2 regions of the Streptomyces sp. NBC_00096 genome follow, and region 1 is predicted to be linked to the other one. Evidence: riboswitches for the same ligand, from Rfam matches in the RefSeq annotation. Region 1 holds a riboswitch; the other holds the start of a gene.
What was found. A riboswitch is a leader RNA that binds a small molecule or an ion and turns the genes downstream of it on or off. The one in region 1 is predicted to bind cobalamin.

Region 1 (3,619 bases):
GGCGGGCGGTGAGGTCGATCCCGTGCAGCAGCGGCTGCCCGTCGATCTCATAACGCACGTCCTCGACGACGAGTTCCACCGGACCGGAGACCGTACCGGACACCCGACCGGAGACCCGACCGGAGACCCGACCGGATAGCCGCCCCGAGACCGGCCCCGAGACCGGCCGCGCCGCCCCTGCCGCCCTACCCGCCGTCATCCCACGACCCCTTCGCTCCGGCTGGACCCGCGCAGCATCCACAGGAAGAACGGTCCGCCGACGAGAGCCGTGACCACACCGACCGGGATCTCCTCCGGCGCGGCGGCGGTACGGGCCACCAGGTCGGCCAGGGTCAGGAACACCGCCCCGCCCAGGGCGGCCACCGGCAGCAGCGCCCGGTGCCCGGCGCCGACGACCATGCGGGCGGCGTGCGGAACCATCAGCCCCACGAAGCCGATCGCCCCGCTGTAGGCCACCAGCACCCCGATGACCAGCGAGGTGAGGACGAAGACGGCGGCCCGGAACCGGCTGGTGTCCAGGCCGAGCGTGTGGGCGCCCTCCTCCCCCGCGAGCAGCAGGTCGAGCGGCCGGGCGAGGGCGACCAGCAGCCCGGTGCCGAGGAGCAGGGCGCCGGCGGGCAGGGCCAGTTCGCCCCAGCGGGCCCCGCCGAGTCCGCCGAGCGTCCAGAACAGCACGCTGCGGATCTGGTCGGGGTGCGCGGCCAGCACCAGGATGAGGCTGGTCAGGGCGGACAGGACGTACTGCACCGCGACTCCGGCGAGGATCAGCCGGCCGGTGGTCATGGCGCCGCCGCGCCGGGCCATCGCGTAGACGGCGACGAGTGCGCCCATCGACCCGGCGAAGGCGGCGAGCGGTACGGCGGCCCCGCCCGCGAACCCGAGGACCCCGGCGCCGAAGACGATCACCAGCACCGCTCCCGCCGAGGCCCCGGAGGAGGCTCCGAGCAGGAACGGGTCGGCGAGCGGATTGCGTACGAGGGCCTGGAGCACGGTTCCCGCGACGGCCAGTCCCGCGCCGACGACGGCCCCGAGCAGGACGCGCGGCATCCGGACGTCCCACACGATCGCCCCGAAGGCGCCCGCGCCCCCTCCCGGTCCGGGTCCCCCGAGCACGATGTCGAGCACCTGGCCGGGAGGGATCCGTACCGGCCCCAGGGCCAGCCCCGCCACGGCCGACGCGGCCAGCGCGCCGGCGAGTACGGCCAGGACGAGCGGTGTACGGGTGGACGCGCGGGCGAACCGACGCCTCACGCGGCGTCGGGGTGGAGCCCGCCGCCCAGCGACTCCACGGCGTCGGCCACGCGCACGCCGAGTACCGCGGAGGACAGCGGCAGTACGACGAACCGCTGGTTCCTGACGGCGGGAACCTGCGCCAGCGCCGGGTCGTTCAACAGGCGCTGCTTCTTGGCTTCGACGGTGGTGCCGCCGTAGTCGTAGATGAGGACGACCTCGGGCTTGCGCTCGATGACCTTCTCCCACGACACGTCGCCGAAGGTGTCCTCGAGGTCGGCGAACACGTTCGTCCCGCCCGCCAGCGAGACGATCTCGTTGCCGATGCCCTTGCCTCCCGAGGTGAAGGCGGAGGCCTCGCCCGAGTCGTAGACGAAGACGGCGGGCCGGGCCTTGTCCTTCACCCGCCCGCGAACGGCGTCGATGCGGCGCTGTTCGTCCGCGATGAGCTTGTCGCCGCGCTCGGGCACACCGAAGGTCCGCGCCACTTCGGTGATCTCGGTCCTGAGCTGTTCCAGGCCGACCTTCCCGTCGGTGCAGTACTCCACGCTGAGCCGGGAGTTGATGCCGGACTTCGCGAGGCCCTCGCGGTCGCGGCCCTGCGCCTTGTCGAAGGCGCTGGAGTAACCCCCGTACACGAAATCGGGGTTGGCGCCGAGCAGGACCTCCTTGGAGGGGTACTCCTTCGCCAGCACCTTGATCTTGTCGTAGGCGGGTCGGTAGGCGGGCAGCACGGCGTCGTCGAGGTAGGCCGTCCCGGCCATCTTCTCCTCCAGCCCGAGGGCCAGGAGGATCTCGGTGGCGTGCTGGTTCATCGCGACGGCGCGCCGCGGCGGCGCCTGATAGGTGCTGCTGACACCGCAGTTGGTGACGGTGTACGGGTACCCGGGCGCGGCGCCCGCCCCCGCGGCCGCGTCGTTCGCCCCGGCCGGGGATCCCGCCGGGGCCCCGCACGCGGTCAGCGGTATCAGGAGCGGGACGGGCAGGAGCGCGCGCAGAAGTGCGCGGGGGTACGACGGCATGACGAAGCCTCTCCGGGGGATCCGCGTCCCCTGGTCGAACCGAAAAGGCGGTGCGTCAGTGTCTGGCTCCCGGTTCCCCTGGGGGTTCCGGTCACAGTGGCGGGACCGCACCGGATTCGCACCGGATTCCTGTCCTGCACCGCCTGGATGACCCGGTCCACTCTGCCATACGGAGTGCGATCATCCGTTCGGGTGCAGCGCGTCGGCCGTCCGGGAGGCGAGCGTCCGCAGGGCCTCTTCGGAGGGGGATCCCGGCTCGGCGGTGTAGAGGTAGAGGGCCTGGTCGGGGTCGTCCGGGAGGGTGAGGGACTCGTACTCCAGGGCCAGTTCACCGACGACGGGGTGGCGGTAGCGCTTGGTGCCGTGGGTGTATTCGAGCACGTCGTGCGCGGCCCACCACTGCCGGAAGTCCTCGTCGCTCTCCGACAGTTCGTCGACGAGGGGGCGCAGCGCGGGGTCGTACGGGTGCCGGCCCGCGTAGAGCCGCAGCGCGGCGACGGCTCCGCGCGCGCCGGTCTCCCAGTCGGCGAGGAGCTCGCGGGCGGCGGGGTCGAGGAAGATGAAGCGGGCGAGGTTGCGGTCCCGGTGGGCCAGTGCGTCGAAGTCGGTGTAGAGGGCCTTGGCGAGCCGGTTCGCGGCCAGGACGTCCAGCCGGTGCCCCATGATCATCGCCGGGGTGCCGTCCAGGGCGTCCAGCACCCGGTACAGCCCGGCCCGCACGCGCTGCGGTACGGCGGCTCCGGTGGATCCGGCGGCGCGGACGGTTCCGGGCGCGGATCCGCGTACGGGGTCGCTTCCCGGCTGGTGTCCGCGCCCATGCCCGAGCCCATGTCCTGGCCCATGTCCTGGCCCATCTCTGAGCCCATCTCCGAGCCCGAGCCCGAGCCCGAGCCCGAGCCCGAGCCCGTGCCCATGTCCGTGGCCGTTTCCGCCTCCGCCTCCGGACCCGCGCCCGTCGGCCCGCTGCGGCCGGGCCAGGTCGAAGAGGTGGCTGCGCTCGGTGGCGTCGAGCCGTAGCGCACGGGCCACCGCGTCGAGCACCTCGGTGGAAACGTGCAGGTTGCGGCCCTGCTCCAGCCGGATGTAGTAGTCGACGCTGACCCCGGCCAGCTGCGCGACCTCCTCGCGGCGGAGCCCTGGCACCCGTCGCCGGCCCGCGTGCGCGGCGGCGCCGATCTCCTCTGGAGCGATCCGGGCGCGCCGGGAGCGCAGGAAGTCCCGCAGGTCGGGATTGGGCTCGCGCCCGGCAGTGACGGTCATCCCTCCAGGCTAGGCCGTCCCTTCCGAATCTTGCCGGGGGCGCCCGGGCAGGAATGGAAGCGGCCGATCCGCTGTAAGGGGGGGGTCTTGCGTACCCCTGGTACGAC
Region 2 (3,619 bases), 5.4 Mb from region 1:
ATGCCCAGACCGTGCTGGAAGGGGAGCACGCCGTACGTCGCCCGGCCGGTCAGGCCCCGCAGCATCTCCATGCCCGGTTCCAGCAGGCTGACGTCGCCGCGGAACTTGTTGACCAGGTAGCCCGCGATCAGTGACTGGTCCTCCGGCGAGAGCAGCGCCGTCGTGCCGAAGAAGGACGCGAAGACCCCGCCGCGGTCGATGTCGCCGACCACGACCACCGGGAACCGCGCGGCCCGCGCGATGCCCATGTTCACGATGTCGGTCCGGCGCAGGTTGATCTCGGCCGGGCTGCCCGCCCCCTCGCAGATCACGGCGTCATACGTGCCCCGCAACTGCTCCAGGCAGTCCGTGACGATGCCGAGCAGCTGTTCCTGGCGTCCGCCGTGGTAGCCGCGCGCGCTCATCTCGCCGACCGGCTTGCCCAGCAGCACCACCTGGCTGCTGCGGTCGCTGCCCGGCTTGAGCAGCACCGGGTTCATCAGCGCGGTCGGCTCCACGCGGGCCGCCTGTGCCTGCATGGCCTGCGCGCGGCCGATCTCGGCGCCCTCCCTCGTCACGAAGGAGTTCAGCGACATGTTCTGGGCCTTGAACGGGGCCACCTTCACACCGCTGCGGGCCAGCCACCGGCAGATGCCCGCCGTGACCACGCTCTTGCCGGCGTCCGAGGTCGTACCGGCGACGAGGAGTCCCCCGCCGCGCTTCGCGCCGCTCATGCGCGCCCCTTTCCTGTACGGGAAGTGCCGGCCATGCGGGAGACCAGCATCCGGGCGGCCACACAGGCCCCCAGCGCCACCCAGGTCACCTGGCGCGACAGCCGTACCGCCCGTTCGATGTCGGCGACCTCCACGGGCCGCCCGGCCGCGCCGTTCAGCACGGCCCGGTGTTCGACCCGGCCCCCGTAGGCGAGGGTCCCGCCGAGCCGTACGCCCAGCGCCCCGGCGAAGGAGGACTCCACCGGTCCGGCGTTGGGGCTCGGGTGCTTAGCGGCGTCCGCGCGCCAGGCCCGTACGGCTCCCGCCCGGTCGGGCCCGGCCAGGACGGCGGCCAGCGCCGTCAGCCGGGCGCCCGGCCAGCCCGCGACGTCGTCCAGCCGGGCGGAGGCCCAGCCGTAGCGCAGGTGGCGGGGGGACTTGTGGCCGACCATCGCGTCCAGGGTGTTCACGGCGCGGAAGGCCAGCAGCCCGGGGACGCCGGCGACGGCGCCCCACACCAGGGCCCCGACCACCGCGTCGGAGGTGTTCTCGGCCACGGACTCCACCACGGCGCGGGCCATCTGCTGCTCGTCCAGGGCCTGCGGGTCGCGGCCGCACAGGTGCGGCAGCCGTTCCCGGGCCGCCGCGGCGTCCCCGGCGGCCAGGGCTCCGCCGATGGTGCGGGCCTCGCGGCCCAGCGAGGTGCCGCCCACGACGGCCCAGGTGGCGGCTGCGGTGAGGGCGATACGGGCGGCCGCGGGCCGGGAGCGCACGGCGCGGGCGCCGAGCGCGCCGACGGCGGCCGCACCCCCGGCGCACACCAGCGTGTGCAGGGCGCCCCGCGCGCGGTCGTCGCGCCACAGGGCGCGTTCGACGGCGGCGGCGGCTCGTCCGAAGGCGGCCACGGGGTGCCCTCGGCGCGGATCCCCGAGGATCCGGTCGCCGATCAGGCCGGCCGTGGCGCCGTACGCGAAGACGCGATCGGCACGCATGGTGGCAGGTATGTCCTCGCTCAGGGTCCGCGCCCTGGTTCGACGTGTCCGGCGGTGAGAGTTCCTGGCTCCCGGACGCACTCGGGCCGAGTGCTCCGGTGACAGTGGCGGGACCGCGCCGGATTCGCACCGGACTTCCTCTCCATGCCGCCGTAATGGCTCGGGCAGTCCACCACGCAGCGCGAATGCCCGTCAACTCGCCGTTGACCTGCGGTGGGGTGGTGGTGACGGGTGGGCCGGGGCATGCGAAAGCTCCCCCCGGGAGGACCCGGAGGGAGCCGTCGCCATCAGGTGACGCAGGTGACGCAGGTGATGCATGTGGTGCGGGTGACGCGAGCGACGCGGGTGGTTCAGGCGACGATCAGGTAGATCCCGTAGCTCACGGCCGCCGCGCAGAGCGCGAAGCAGGCGTAGGCGCCGCTGCGGGCCAGGGTGGCGGCGCCGCCCCGCTCGGTGGCGGCCTCGTGCTTGGACAGGCCCATCAGACCCAGGGTGAACAGGGTCACGAGGACGACGGTGGCGCTGAGGCTGACCCCGAAGACGGAGCCGAGTGCTGCCCAGTCGATCTTCATGCTGCGGATTCCTCTGTCGTTCTCGGGGTCAGACCGCGGCGGCGGGAGCCGCGGGGGTCGCCGGGGCGGCCGGGATGGTGGCCTTGAAGGCTTCGTCGGTCACCGCGGCGGTCGTGCCGGCGGCGGGGGTGCCCGCGATCGGCGGGACGGCGACGGCGGCCATGGCCGTGGTGACCACGCCCGGCTCCCCGGCGGCGGCCGGGGCCACCTCGGTGACGTTGGTGTGGTCGACGACCTGGCGGCGCGAGATGAACCAGATGGCGACGCAGGAGCCGACCAGGAAGAGCGCGACGGCGGTGACGCCGATGTCCCCGGTGCGCATGACCAGCTCGGCGCCGGAGGCGACCAGGGCCGCGGCCGGCAGGGTCAGGCCCCACGCGATGAACATGCGGGTGGCGGTGGACCAGCGGACCACACCGCCCTTGCGGCCCAGGCCCGCACCCATGACGGCGCCGGAGCACGCGTGGGTGGTGGAGAGGGAGAAGCCGAGGTGCGAGGAGGCGAGGATGACGCTGGCGGCCGAGGTCTGGGCGGCGAAGCCCTGCTGCGGCTGCAGGTCGGTCAGGCCGCTGCCCATGGTGCGGATGATGCGCCAGCCGCCCAGGTAGGTGCCCATCGCGATGGCCATGCCGGCCGAGACGATGACCCAGACCGGCGGGTTGGAGCCGGGGGCGATGGCACCGCCGGCGACGAGCGCCAGGGTGATGATGCCCATCGTCTTCTGCGCGTCGTTGGTGCCGTGCGCGAGGGAGACGAGACCGGCGGAGGCGATCTGACCGGCGCGGTAACCCTTGGCCGAGGTCTTCTCGCCCATGCCCTTGCCGACCTTGTACGTGACCTTCGCGGCCAGGTACGCGGCGACGCCGGCGACGATCGGAGCGGCGATCGCGGGGATCAGCACCTTGGTGACGACGACGCTGCCGTTGACCGCGCCCATGCCGGCCGAAGCGACCGCGGCACCGATCAGGCCGCCCATCAGGGCGTGCGAGGAGCTGGAGGGCAGTCCCACCAGCCAGGTGACGAGGTTCCAGAGGATCGCGCCGACCAGGGCGGCGAAGATGACCTCCGGCTGGATGCCTTCCTCGTTGACCAGGCCCTTGGAGATCGTCTTGGCGACCTCCACGGACATGAAAGCGCCGACGAGGTTGAGCACGGCGGACATGGCCACCGCGGTCTTGGGCTTGAGGGCGCCGGTCGAGATGGTGGTGGCCATCGCGTTGGCCGTGTCGTGAAAACCGTTCGTGAAATCGAACACGAGAGCGGTGATGATCACGATCCCGAGGAGAAGCGTTATGTGCTCCATTTACCCAGGCTTCTGTTTGACGTCAGTGGTTCGTGGACCGTAGGCAACCTGGATGAACGG

Region 2: another riboswitch for cobalamin. It lies ahead of OG904_RS24215 (cobalamin biosynthesis protein); the one in region 1 lies ahead of OG904_RS00310 (ABC transporter substrate-binding protein).

Annotation. Positions count from the first base shown of each region.
Region 1 covers NZ_CP108221.1:65,886-69,504, forward strand. Annotated here, with positions in the region: gene OG904_RS00300 (ABC transporter ATP-binding protein) at 1-79, opposite strand, end outside; gene OG904_RS00305 (FecCD family ABC transporter permease) at 196-1,251, opposite strand; gene OG904_RS00310 (ABC transporter substrate-binding protein) at 1,248-2,252, opposite strand; cobalamin riboswitch at 2,288-2,430, opposite strand; gene OG904_RS00315 (helix-turn-helix domain-containing protein) at 2,433-3,512, opposite strand.
Region 2 covers NZ_CP108221.1:5,483,451-5,487,069, forward strand. Annotated here, with positions in the region: gene OG904_RS24210 (cobyric acid synthase) at 1-713, opposite strand, end outside; gene OG904_RS24215 (cobalamin biosynthesis protein) at 710-1,684, opposite strand; cobalamin riboswitch at 1,723-1,873, opposite strand; gene OG904_RS24220 (hypothetical protein) at 2,035-2,256, opposite strand; gene OG904_RS24225 (anion permease) at 2,285-3,559, opposite strand.